Regions from separate parts of the Paenibacillus sp. FSL H7-0737 genome, predicted to be linked through region 3. Evidence: predicted binding sites of a transcription regulator. Region 3 holds the regulator's gene; each other region holds the start of a gene.

Region 1 (4,246 bases), 1.3 Mb from region 3:
ATTTGCTAGCGTCTAGATCAAGGGTTAGAATCTAAAAAAGGTGCGATTGCCCCAGCAGCCATATCATGACTGTTGAGACAATCGCACCTTTATAATAGAAGTTCCCCCTTTAGGGGAGGGTCTCCTCACTATGTTTATATGTATAGTTTGGATCAAACCTTTTTACAAGAGCCATGCTATATTGATAAATCCGATCCTTCTCTTTTCGATAAAAGTATCTTGCGTTAGGTTCATCTGCAAAAATCACTGTTGTACTTACGACGGGAGCCTTACCAATCTGGGTATAGACTTTATAAAGATCTTCATTCTTATAATCTCTCGTAGCTACCAAATAATGAATCACTTCATTATCCATATGATTTCGGAAGGCCTGAAGCGCTAAAGAAGCGACTCCATATACAATAACGAAGGTAATAAGGATTATTTTTGTTCTTTTCTTCATTAATTCCCTCCATTTAGCTAAAATGTATATATTATAAGATAATATATTGTGACTGGTATGTCATATCTATTGTATCTTGTAATTTACACATTAGAAGGGAGGAAGAACATGATGCAACAAGAAGAAAAAATACAGGAGCTGGAGCGGCGAATTAAGATATTAGAGAATCATACTAATCCGAAGCTACCAGGTCTGAGAATCTTATGGTTTATTATTTGGGGGTTCGTGGGCATATTCCTCATTCTAACTCTTATTGGTGTGATTCAGTTTGTATCCGCATAATAGAGAGCTTACTATTACAAATAAGGCAGCAATTTAACTACCGATAGGTAACCCGCGTAGGTAAAGAATTGCCTGGGTATACTATACTTGCTGCCTTTTTATTATGAACTTACACAAATCATCTTCAGTCTTCTTTGGGTTCTTGCAATAAAATGGAGAAGGTCCCCGTTTCATGATCCACTTCAATCGACTCGATCCCAACAAAATCCGGAATTTCGGGGTGTACTGCATCTACGTTATAATCTGGATGAGTCATCAATAATTCAATTACTTTAATGGCTTCCATATCGATCCCCCTTGCGAGAAATTCCACCATAATTAATGGTCCTTCATTGCGACTACCCTTATTATCTCCGCAGTCATTATTGAATATGTGTTAATCGTTCTTCGTTTCTTCCCATCACGGCCAATAATTGCCCCTGAAAAACACGTCTTTGAATTTGATCAATCCGCTGTAAAGCCAGCTCGCTTGGCACTTGAAATTCTGCTGCAAGATAGCTGATTGCATCTTCACGTTGCTCAGGCAATGTCATGCGGGAGATCATGGAGTAGGGCATAGCTGCATAAAGAATAAATCGCTCAGATTCATCCTCCTGTGCCCGCGTAAAATGTTCTGGCATCAATATTTGATCAGTACCATGGCGGAGCAGATGACAGAGCTCATGGAGAAACTCTAGCCGCTGCAGACTGGCTGGAAGCCGGTTGTCTATAAACATGGTGTACATCCCCGCTGATGCTTCGATGCTCTTGCTTCTTACATCCAAATAATGAACCCAAATATTAAGCCGTTCTGCAATATAAGCAATCGAAATTTGCGAAGGCTGAGTAAGGTTCAGACGCTTGTATAAATCTTCTGTCCACTTCTCCAGCGCAGTCATTTGATAATAGGATTTCATGTTATTCATATCATTCACCTCATTCAGAATCAGTTATAGGATCGTATGTTCGCATAAATGAGCAAAAGAAAAGCCCGAAGGCTATGTAAAGTAAAAAACATAAGGACACATAAGAACGAGTGTTCTTGTGTGTCCTTAGCATAAAGCAATTAAACACTAATATCAAGTGTTTTTCCTAAATTCGGAGCAACGCTTTTGCCCAGCATTTCCACCATCGTTTGACTCTGGGTTTCAGCCTGATTTTTGGCAATATTCATGACTTGTATTCCTACATTTTGAGCTAAGGATGCCTGGCTCATTGCCATTGATAATGCGGCTATATCCATATTGCACCTCCTTCGTGTATATCCTGTTTATCGACAGTGCCTACCTAATTCATTAGGTGAATAGCATTTGTTTGCCAGTTCGCCCAAACGGCTTATCTCCTTTTTACATATCTTGTGCTGTAGTCATTAATCATTAGGAGGAATTAATTATGGGAATGGAACATTGTGGTTGTAACGTAGGTCCTGTAGTAAGCCCAGTAAATGTAGGTCCGGTGTGTAGTCCTTTTACTTCAACAGGAGCTATTCTGGTACTCTTCATCTTGCTGGTTATCATCACTAAAGCTTGCTTATTCTAAGCTAGCTGATGCACATTGTAGCCCCATCCGGTATTCCGGATGGGGCTATTCTTTTGAAGCACTGTTCACGTTAGCTTATTATTTGAACATAAATTCTACGCGGGTTCCATCCGCATAATCTTCTAACTGATTGCCAACCCAGCTTCCTGCACCGCGGTTATCTTTTGGGGTTATGTATTCAATGTCGGCCCCTTTGCCGCCTTCATTACACATGGCCATGGGCCATTCATCGCGGTCGTAGCCTTTTTTGGTGGGGATCCCTTTTAAGGATTCTTTGCGGTTGTCTTCAGCCTGCTCACGGTTAATCGTGCACGTCGCGGACTCCCCTTTAGCAATTGCGTCCTGAATGTGCTTAGCGGTCTCAGGATAACGATCTGATGGGAAGATCAGCTGAACAACTTCTGAATCGGATGTGGACGATGGGGCTGCCGGATCTCCGTTCTGTTCATACCAGTAACCGCCCAAAGCAAGTAACACAACAATGATGAGACTGGTGAGTAATTTCTGTATTTTCAAATCTGCTCCTCCTTTTTTGGAACTTAAAATAGTATATCTTATATCATAATGCAGTGCGATTTAATATACTTAGGAAAAATAAGAGGAGGACGGAATTGGATATGGAGTATTTGATTACGATTGAAGATCAGACGCTTATTGCCTCTGCTGAAGATATTATTACTAGACGCTATGAATGGGGAAGACACCATGTAGGGGCGGCGCTCCGTACTAAGACGGGGGAAATCTTTACAGCGGTACATGTAGAAGCTAGCATGGGACGAATTACAGTCTGTGCAGAAGCGATGGTGATTGGAAAAGCGATATCCGAAGGCTACAAGGAATTTGATACGATTGTTGCGGTAAGGCATTCTGATCCGGACAGCGAGGAAAGAGAAATTAAAGTAGTTTCTCCCTGCGGGATGTGCCGTGAGTTAATTGCTGATTACGGGAAGGATTGCAAAGTTATTGTATCCGAGGACGGCCGGTTAGCTAAATATGATATTTCTGAATTACTACCGCTGAGATATACGAGGTAAATTGGAGATATAGTCAGGAGCCGCCGGGCTCCTTTTTTTTATTGAGCCGTGAATTTATTCAGCAGTTCCTTACACTGTCCTAAATTAAATTACAACTTCATGTCCATTCGCTGAGTTCATGTCACTATTGTCCCCATACTATAACTTAAAAAAGTTAAAAGGATGTGAGAGTGGATGGAACAGCGCAATCTTCGAAATATGGTTGATTCGGCATCGAGGTTTGTGAGCGATGTTCAGTGGCAAATCGCGTATCGTAAATTGCAAATGGCTCCGGCGGATTCGGAAACGGTACCTTCTGCTCAGAAATTGTTGAATACCCTTTATTTTCTGCAAGGAAAAGGATGGATTAGTGGACAACATGATTATTTGGAGAGCGCGGATGAGTTCAATGGTAAGCTGAAAAATACTAGCGGGCAATTCGCCGCCCTTCACGGCTATGAGCTGGGGGCAATCAATAATCAGACGGCGGCACTAATAGACAATCAGCGGGATTGGGTCGTTAGCAGCGCTATTCGCTGGTATAAAGCCGGTGGAATCGTAACGATTAGCTATCACGCACAGTTGCCAGGGACTGCGCCAGCTTGGGATAACGTATCTACGAGCATAAGCAACGCTGATTTTGACAAATATATAACCCCGGGTACCTCTCAGTACAACGCACTGATCGCTGATCTGGATAAGATAGCCCTTTCTTTAAAAAAACTAAATGATGCAGGTGTTCCTGTGCTCTGGCGGCCGTATCATGAAATGAATGGCGGATGGTTCTGGTGGGGGAAGAAGATCAACTACGTGGGACTGTGGAACCTTATGTTTGACCGTTTCACCAGCTATCATAAGCTGCATAATTTATTGTGGGTCTGGAGCCCAAACGCCAAAAATCAGTGGAGTGATGACCCTGCCGAATACTACCCAAGCGGTGACAAAGTAGATGTGCTGGCACTAGATATCTATGATGGGGATTTTAAGGGGA
Region 2 (4,246 bases), 1.4 Mb from region 3:
CAGAAAATAAGAACCAACCAGCGTGAGTATTAGCCCTGTTTGATAATGAAATCCAAGATGCTCTTGAAAAATAGCGCCCGCGCCTGCAAGCATAATACTGTTGACACCGATTAAGATGACCATCGTGAACAAACTGATGGTGCTTCCGACTTGGTCGCCGAAGAGGTGTCGGTTAAAGTCTTCATAAGACTCTGCTTCTATGCGCCGAGCGATGACCATCATTTTCGTACCCAGCCATATAAACAGTATAGTAGAGAGCAGGATGGTCAGGACTGCCCAGTGTCCGTAACGAGTGAAGAATTTTAATATTTCTTGTCCGGTGGCGAATCCGGCTCCTACAATGGTGCCAATGTAAGTGAATGCGATCTGTAATGTTCGGACATGTGATTTCATGGCTCCCCTCCTAATAGTTTTAAGAACAAAAGAAAAATCATAATGTGTGCTATGCAGGATTGCCTTGTGCACTCTGTATAGTACAGGTTATGATGAGGATCAGTAGGACATGACTTCCGTGATTCATTTGTACGGAACGTCTGCGATTATAAAGGGTATTGGAGGTTCAAAGTCATGGAAGTGTTGAAACAGCGGATTTTGGAGGAAGGTGTCGTCGTTTCGGATGAAGTGCTGAAGCTGGATGCACTGTTGAATCATCAGGTAGATCCGCAGCTTACGATGGAAATGGGACGGGAGTTTGCCGGGAGGTTTGCGGACTGCGGAATTACACGTATTGTGACCGTGGAATCCTCGGGCATTGCCGTGGCATTTGCCACCGCATATGAGTTAAAGGTGCCGTTAGTTTTTGCACGTCGCAAAAAAACACTGTTAGCAGATCCGGACGCACTTTGTGAAAGAGTTCCTTCTTTTACGAAAGGTATTGTTACCGACATTATGTTGTCTCGCCAATTCATCTCTCCAGAGGATAAAATCCTCTTTATCGATGATATTATTGCTAATGGTGATGCAGCACGTGGATTGATTAAGATCATCGAGCGCTCTGGCGCTGAGCTGGTAGGTCTTGGCGTTGTAGTGGAAAAAAGCTTTCAGGCTGGAGCCCGGACGATCAAAGAACAAGGCATCCGACTGGAGTCACTCGTAAGAATTACTTCTCTTAGCGGAGGCACCATTGAATTTGGGGATTAACCCGTTTTTGAGATAAGAACAGGCCTATTTTTCAAACAACTGCTTTTCACCCTATAGATTTTCCTTTATAATAAAATCAGACATAGGGAGGAGGCGTCACAATGGGGAAAGAACCGGTGACTGAGCAATTTTTTATTGATAAATTAACCGAGGCCAAGGATCACTTCGAGCGTGCGCTGGATTGCAAACACACGGAATTCGACGATCTGTATCCCTATATGATTGAACATCCTCAGTTTTTTTGGTACAAACGCTATGTAGCTTGGTCAGAACTTCTGACAATCAAAGGTTTATGTGAGGAACTTTCCTTCCCTTGGAGGGAGAAATTCACAACAAACCAAGTGGAGTATCTGGAGCAACGTGTGATGTCCGCTAAAGTTCTTGATTTCTGGTTCGAGAAGAATGAAGCGCTGATATAAGAATGCTTTAGTAGACATGCAATTGGTCAATTACTTATACGAGACCCAGATGATTTTTCATTTGGGTCTTTTTTCTGGATGAAAATAGGATAAGCTATACAGAGGGAGGAATTCATGATGATTAGCGATGAACAATTGGATGCATACCGAATTTCCGGCGAGAAAATTCGTGTGGTGCGGGACGGCATAGAAAGTAATGATGTAAAAGGGATTGTTCTGGCTTGGGATGATTCGCAGGTGATGATACGTCGTCAGAATAGACGAGTAGTAAAGCTAGATCGGAATTATTTATTCCAACCCTTCAGCGAACCAAGGAAAGAACCTGATAATATATAGTTTCCGCAGCAAAAACAGCTCCTTACCCAAATTGGGTGGGGAGCTGTTCTGCTTACATATATGCCTCTGACGGATTAAATACTTAAAGCTAGCTGGGAGTCACTTTCTTCTCTGGAGAGTATGGAGAGCTCTGTGGACAGTCCGAGATACGCACGCATTCGCAGCATCATCTCTCTACGGAATCCTGGCCATAATATATTCATCTCACCTTGATATCCTCTACAGGAGTACAAGGCCTCGACTCCTCGTTGATCTTGGCGAACGGTTGTGATCTTCAGATCATGTGAGCTCAATTCACGCGTAACCTCTTGAAGCATTAGTGAGGTTTTCTTAGTGGCACCAGACAAGAGCTCCATATAAAGCTGAGGGGTCTTAAATAGACCACTTTTGCTGATTACACGGCAGTCACGCTCGAAAACTTTATGAATAAACGTTAGCAGCAAATAGCTTCTGACAAGGGACAGTTCTTCTTTAGTAACATCTTCATCAACAATGGATGTCTTCAACTTCGTAGTCGCCATTATAAATCACCTCATTTATATTATGCGAACTTTTGTTCTCATTATACCTTATATTCGGAATTAAAAGCAATAATTATCCATAAAATAATGATCGATAAGAAAAGCTGGAAAATATATTGACGCTTTAATCTCAGCATGGTATGATCTATCTTGTGACCGCAAGTTTGATATGTAGTCATTATGATGTGCGGTCGTGGCGGAATTGGCAGACGCGCACGGTTCAGGTCCGTGTGGTAGCAATATCGTGGAGGTTCGAGTCCTCTCGACCGCATCACAAGAAACTCCCTTGAGAAACAAGGGAGTTTCTTTTTTTGTGAATATAATTAATCGAAGGTAACTTTAGCATACTCGTATCTAGATTGATAAATATCGAATTAACCCTAATAGAGCGAAGGCGAACAAAACTGTCCCAGCACCAATGCCTGTAATTGCACTGTTTGCGACCTTAAGTTTTTTAGATATGAACAGTGATACGATAGAGATTGCAACTAGAAGTGCTGCTAAAAGGTATAAACTGAAATCGTTAAACACACTTTTTAAGCCAATAAAATGAATCCCTACTATAAAGGCAATCCAAGGAGCAACATAATCATTATACTTACATTTCATCAATATAGAGGCTCCAGCACCAGCCAACAATAATTCAATATAGACAGAAATTAGATAATTATCAAAGGAGGTCTTGTCATTTAATACGGAGGGAGCATCCCAGTTCGTCACACTTAAATAGACACCAATCAAGCAGACGAGAAGGGATACACCAGAAGCTATGCCAATATATTTTCGCCAGCTGGATCTGGGTTTTTCTTGTGCCCAACCAAACCAACTAAAACTAAACATACCGAATATAGAAGCATACATGGCGTAATCCCTCACATAATCCATACAGTACCCCCTATAAATATTAACAATATTCCAGGCAGAGTCTTATACTGTAGACTTCCGAAGCATCCAGAACGATAAGAGTGCATACAAGACCGTCAAGGGCATACTCCACAAGGCAAGTTCAAATGCGGTATGGCTAGCCAACCAATTAAATACATCTACCCACCACTGATAATATGTCATTAACAATCCAGCGACACTGTACAGAATAAACATGACTGCCGCGAAAATGAATAGGCCGCTTCTACCAAATCTACGGAAGATGCTGGATATAACAAATCCCCAATAAAACATATGCAACAAGATCATGAAATAGATCCACAGCTGCTCTAGGACGGTACCATCATTCAAGTATGGTAGGTGAAAATAATGTAGCTGCACACCCCATCCAGATGTTAATTTGGTTTCTATAATAGATAGCAGGAACAGAAGTAGTGAGAAGCCGGCACTTGTTATAACGGCCATCAAGGATGTGCCGAAGAAATAATCTATCCTCCGTAGGCTTAAGCCCAAGGCAAAGGGGAAAGTCTGTACTAAAATGATGATACCTATGACAAACATATAAATAAAGATTGAGACTAGACCGCCGGTATACATTGGTTCTTGCAGGAAAAAAGCTATGACAAGATTAACCAAAAAGCTGGACAATAATATAATCCAAGGCATAAACAACCAAAACCATTTATCCTTGTAGTGCATTTTTAATATCCCTGTCATCTGGTTCATTGCACTGCAACTCCCTTCCCTTGGGATTTTCTGTTTGTAAGATGAACAACTAACTGTTGTAAAGATATCGGGGAGATCTCCAGACCAAGCATCTCAGCACGTGATAGATCTGTTGAGTTTAAGCCAATAACAGTGGCAGAAAGTAAACCGCCAAAGGATTCACGAGAGATGATCTCTTTACCGGTGATTAAATCTTCGACCTTCGCAGCCGCACCGATA
Region 3 (4,246 bases):
CTATTGCTTTTTTGCTTGTTTTTGGATTGCTGGTACCTATTGCTATTTTTTTATAAGGTTCATTAAGGGCGATCAAGTGAGATTGATTGGGCGGAATGAATGTTTTGGTGAATATAATATTAAAAGATGAGGTTGCGTTTAACAGCTTAGAAAGTTCAGAAGAAGTAGATAGTTTTTTTAATTCTATAATAACGGCACTTAGAATTAAAATTCCTCCTACAATGGCAAACATATACATCAAGAAAATCAGCATGTAATCACACCTCCAATGATCTCAGTAGAGCAAGATTTATTGCTTATTGAAAGATATGCCTGAATTCACTCTACTAGTATCTGTTAAGAGCGAAAATCGTGGGAATTTAGGAAACGACTATTGATTAGAAAAAGAGAAAGCACCCAGAGATCTGCCGATTTTGCGAGCTGAGTGCAAAATTGTGGCAACTGCTGGAGTGCTGATGAGAGGTTTTTAAAATAAATATGTCAAAATCATAAGAAATTGAAGGCTGTGATTTGATCAGTATAAACAATTAGCTGTTTGTATTCGATCGGAGATTCATAGTGAGTATAGGGTCTTACAGAAACATCATTAAGGACTACAAAGTTATAGCTGAAATTTTTATCGGGATGTTCCGCACCTAAATAAGATATGTATTCATCTACAATGACATCATCCATTAGAGATTTTAAGTCAAAAACATCCTCTTTATTGGAGGTGGAAGGGGAGATGGTCCCTTGAATACTGCCGAATGAGGTGAGTAAATTTACTTTTTTTCCACTCGCTTGATCGTTATTTAACAATAAGCCAGAGAGTTTAACAAGTGCATCGACTTTAAAATCGACGAGGGTTCTAATTTTTGAGTTGTTCAAAACGAGACACTTCCTTTCAATTTGAAATCCTGTTAACATTATTCGACATATAACCACATAATTCCTATTAGGTCATCAAAAATACATAAATACAAACACGCCTCCTCCATTGAACCATGAGTGAGGCGTGTTTATCTATAGAGATAGATTTAATTCCTGATCGTTACTCGTGTTCCAATCGGAACAATCGCAGCTAGTGCTAACACATCTTCATTGTACATACGAATACAACCGTGGGATACTTCGTGCCCTATGGATGAGGGATCATTATTTCCATGTATCCCATAGTGAGGCTTAGATAGACCCATCCAAAAGACCCCAAATGGACCACCTGGATCGGGTTGTTTGTTAATGATTGTGAATTCACCGAGTGGTGATTGAGTTAACATTTTACCGATTCCGACTGGGAAGCCCCTGATCACAATGTCGTTATCAAGAAGATAAAGCATACGCTGCGTCAGATCAACTATAATCCGGTAATTTGGCATTGTGCAACACTCCTTTCTAATTAAGATATGAGGAGGATGCCTAAACGGTTATTCATTAAAAATGGTCATTTTAGCCCATAAGAATAAATGTTCTGTAATTGATAAATGGAGTTTGATAACAATAAAAAAGCTGTTCTGCATTTGCAGAACAGCTTTTAAAAAAATAAAAGAAAGTATATATTTTTACGATATACCCTATCCTTATACTTCTCGTAGAAACGGATACCGTCCTTTAAAGGGCGGTATCCGTTTTCGCTTGGTAGGAGTGCATACTTAGTGGATATCTCGAAATAATCCGATAACTCTGCCGAGAATGGTCACGCGATTAAGGCGAAGAGGCTCGTACGCCGGATTCTCCGGCTGAAGACGTATATGATCACGTTCTTTATAAAAAGTCTTAACGGTTGCTTCATCTTCTTCGGTCATAGCTACAACGATATCTCCGTTATCAGCCGTTTGTTGTTGACGAACAATAACATAGTCGCCATTCATAATCCCAGCTTCGACCATACTGTCACCTTGAACCGATAACATAAATACTTTGTTATCTCCAACATAGTGAGTTGGAAGCGGGAAGTAGTCTTCAATATTCTCAGTAGCAGTGATAGGAACCCCGGCGGTAACCTTACCTACGACAGGAATGCGAGCGACGGTTTGCGCGAAATGATGGACATTCTCGGAATCCTCTTGGCCAAGCAATTCTATCGCACGAGGCTTCGTTGGATCTCGACGGATAAGTCCCTTCTTCTCTAGCCGATCTAAATGACCGTGAACTGTGGAGCTGGAAGCAAGACCAACAGCTTCTCCAATCTCCCGGACGGAAGGAGGATAACCCTTGCTGCGGACTTCGCTACGTATAAATTCCAGGATCGCCAGCTGGCGACTTGAAATCTTTGACATTGGAATCAACCCCATATAGTAATGTTTGGGAAAATTATAACATAGAACTACCGTTCGCACAAACATAAGTTCTAACTATTATAAATATTAATTCGAAAGAGTTAATAAATGGTAGTCTTGTATTGATTGCGTTTCCTTCATCTAAACAATAAGAGTGATTCTTTATATGAAGAATATGGTAAATATTAACCTCTGAAAAAAAGAGAACAATTGTTCTAAAATAGTATTGAACAAAACACATGTTCGTGTTATTATAATTTCAAAAGTAAGAACAAGTGTTTGGAGGGTGATATTCATGTTAAAATACAGTACATACCGCAGCATCTACGATAAAGCCCCAGTGGTTGAATCTTTAGGACATAATCCTATTACCCGTTATTCAGCTCAGATTAAAGAGATTACAGAGCTTTTGCTTGAAGGCTTGATGCGTTTGTTCCGTAGAGATTTTGTTATTAAACTAACATTGATCATTGTGCTCGTACTATCAGGACTTACAGTAGTAGGTAATGTATTTGCAGGATCTACTACTTTAATGAAGGATGAGAAGCGCGTAGTGGTTGAACGTGGAGATACACTTTGGAGTATTGCTCTTGAGAATAAACCTTCTGATATGAAAACGGCTGTATATATAGAAGGAATTAAAAAATTCAATGGCATTAAAGGTAATCAGATTAATGCTGGAGATATTCTCACTTTACCTATATATTAATATTCTAAGAACATAATAAGAGGACATGAAGAGCTTGCAGGGAGTAAACCTTGACAAGCTCTTTTTCTCATGGCAGAGTTAGAATTAATTTATAAGGGGAGGGAAAGTTTTGAATATTGATGAGTTGGTCGCGCGTATTAACGAATTGGCACGCAAACAGAAGAGCGTAGGCCTTAATCAAGAGGAAACGGCGGAACGCGCCAAGCTTCGTGAAATTTATTTGGGGAATATTCGCAATAACTTCCGAGCACAATTGAATACGATTGAATTGGTCGATAATGATGAGCATGAACAAGGTAACAAGGGGCGTAAGCATTAACACCCTGTTCCTTTTCATAGATATTACTGGATGACTAGGGGGAACGCATATGGCCCGTTCTTGGGAAAGAATGGTTCAACGCAACACGCAGCAAATTAATAAGCAAAGAAAGAAACAGGGGAAGGAAACGATTTACGCATCTAAATCTAAATCTCCTGGTAAGAACAGCGAAACCTTTAAAGGCCGTAACATTGCATTTCCAGTAGTGTTATTAGTGCTTGGTACTATGTTTTGGATGATTGGTTCAGTGGACCAAGCCAAAGGTAATGGTATGCTTATGAACTGGCTAGGAGTCGTTTTGTACTACTTACTAGCGGCACTTCTGTTCTTCCGACGTCCGTACTTGAAGGTAGAGAATGCTAGACTATCTACTATAAAATTCAACCGCGAACGTTATCTGCCAGCTTCTGATATTGAGAAAATCATCCTTTCGCGTGGAGCTGTTGTAATTAAGCATAAAGGCAAACGCACGAAATGGATTTTTACCAGACTTATGAATCGTTATGATACCAATGCAATGGGGACTCGACTGGAAGCATTCGCAAAAGCTCACCAAATTGAAGTAGTTCACGAATAGAAATTAACCAGCCATGGGAGAGGGAGACCTGTAATGCCAATTTCCGCCGTACTATTTGACCTTGATGATACACTGCTCTGGGATGATCGGAGCGTTAATGAAGCATTTCGTTCTGCATGTGAAGCCGCTGGGGATACGATTGATCCACAAGAACTGGAACTTGCGGTGCGTAAAGAAGCCATTGGACTATATGAATCCTACGAAACGAACCCGTTTACAAAGATGATTGGGATTAATCCGTTTGAAGCACTTTGGGGGAACTTTACTGCAGGTGAACAGCCGGAATTCCGTCAATTGGAGCAGCTTGCACCGGGATATCGTAAAGAGGCATGGCGTCGTGGTCTTGCAGCACTTGGTGTAGAGGACGAAGCTCTTGCTGAGACATT

Evidence for each region. Region 3 encodes LexA, which represses DNA repair genes until DNA is damaged. Its sites were predicted from a motif close to CGAACATATGTTCG; they were not measured.
Region 1: the regulator LexA is predicted to act here: its motif matches at 1,659-1,672, upstream of H70737_RS22250 (ImmA/IrrE family metallo-endopeptidase).
Region 2: the regulator LexA is predicted to act here: its motif matches at 2,442-2,455, upstream of H70737_RS10185 (YhjD family protein).

The regions. Positions count from the first base shown of each region.
Region 1 is NZ_CP009279.1:5,076,533-5,080,778, reverse strand. Features, by position in the region: gene H70737_RS22255 (hypothetical protein) at 110-442, opposite strand; gene H70737_RS30855 (hypothetical protein) at 551-724, shown strand; gene H70737_RS30850 (hypothetical protein) at 849-1,010, opposite strand; gene H70737_RS22250 (ImmA/IrrE family metallo-endopeptidase) at 1,087-1,629, opposite strand; gene H70737_RS30455 (YjfB family protein) at 1,770-1,946, opposite strand; gene H70737_RS30845 (hypothetical protein) at 2,096-2,242, shown strand; gene H70737_RS22245 (NucA/NucB deoxyribonuclease domain-containing protein) at 2,321-2,752, opposite strand; gene H70737_RS22240 (cytidine deaminase) at 2,860-3,276, shown strand; gene H70737_RS22235 (glycosyl hydrolase) at 3,451-4,246, shown strand, end outside.
Region 2 is NZ_CP009279.1:2,404,807-2,409,052, forward strand. Features, by position in the region: gene H70737_RS10165 (YkvI family membrane protein) at 1-393, opposite strand, end outside; gene H70737_RS10170 (xanthine phosphoribosyltransferase) at 568-1,140, shown strand; gene H70737_RS10175 (hypothetical protein) at 1,242-1,559, shown strand; gene H70737_RS10180 (hypothetical protein) at 1,677-1,895, shown strand; gene H70737_RS10185 (YhjD family protein) at 1,970-2,416, opposite strand; tRNA gene H70737_RS10190 (tRNA-Leu) at 2,604-2,687, shown strand; gene H70737_RS10195 (hypothetical protein) at 2,771-3,301, opposite strand; gene H70737_RS10200 (hypothetical protein) at 3,344-4,027, opposite strand; gene H70737_RS10205 (ABC transporter ATP-binding protein) at 4,024-4,246, opposite strand, start outside.
Region 3 is NZ_CP009279.1:3,785,277-3,789,522, reverse strand. Features, by position in the region: gene H70737_RS16415 (hypothetical protein) at 1-253, opposite strand, end outside; gene H70737_RS16410 (hypothetical protein) at 487-867, opposite strand; gene H70737_RS16405 (L,D-transpeptidase) at 1,017-1,355, opposite strand; gene lexA (transcriptional repressor LexA) at 1,629-2,255, opposite strand; gene H70737_RS16395 (LysM peptidoglycan-binding domain-containing protein) at 2,551-2,964, shown strand; gene H70737_RS16390 (DUF896 domain-containing protein) at 3,074-3,283, shown strand; gene H70737_RS16385 (hypothetical protein) at 3,333-3,860, shown strand; gene H70737_RS16380 (HAD family hydrolase) at 3,894-4,246, shown strand, end outside.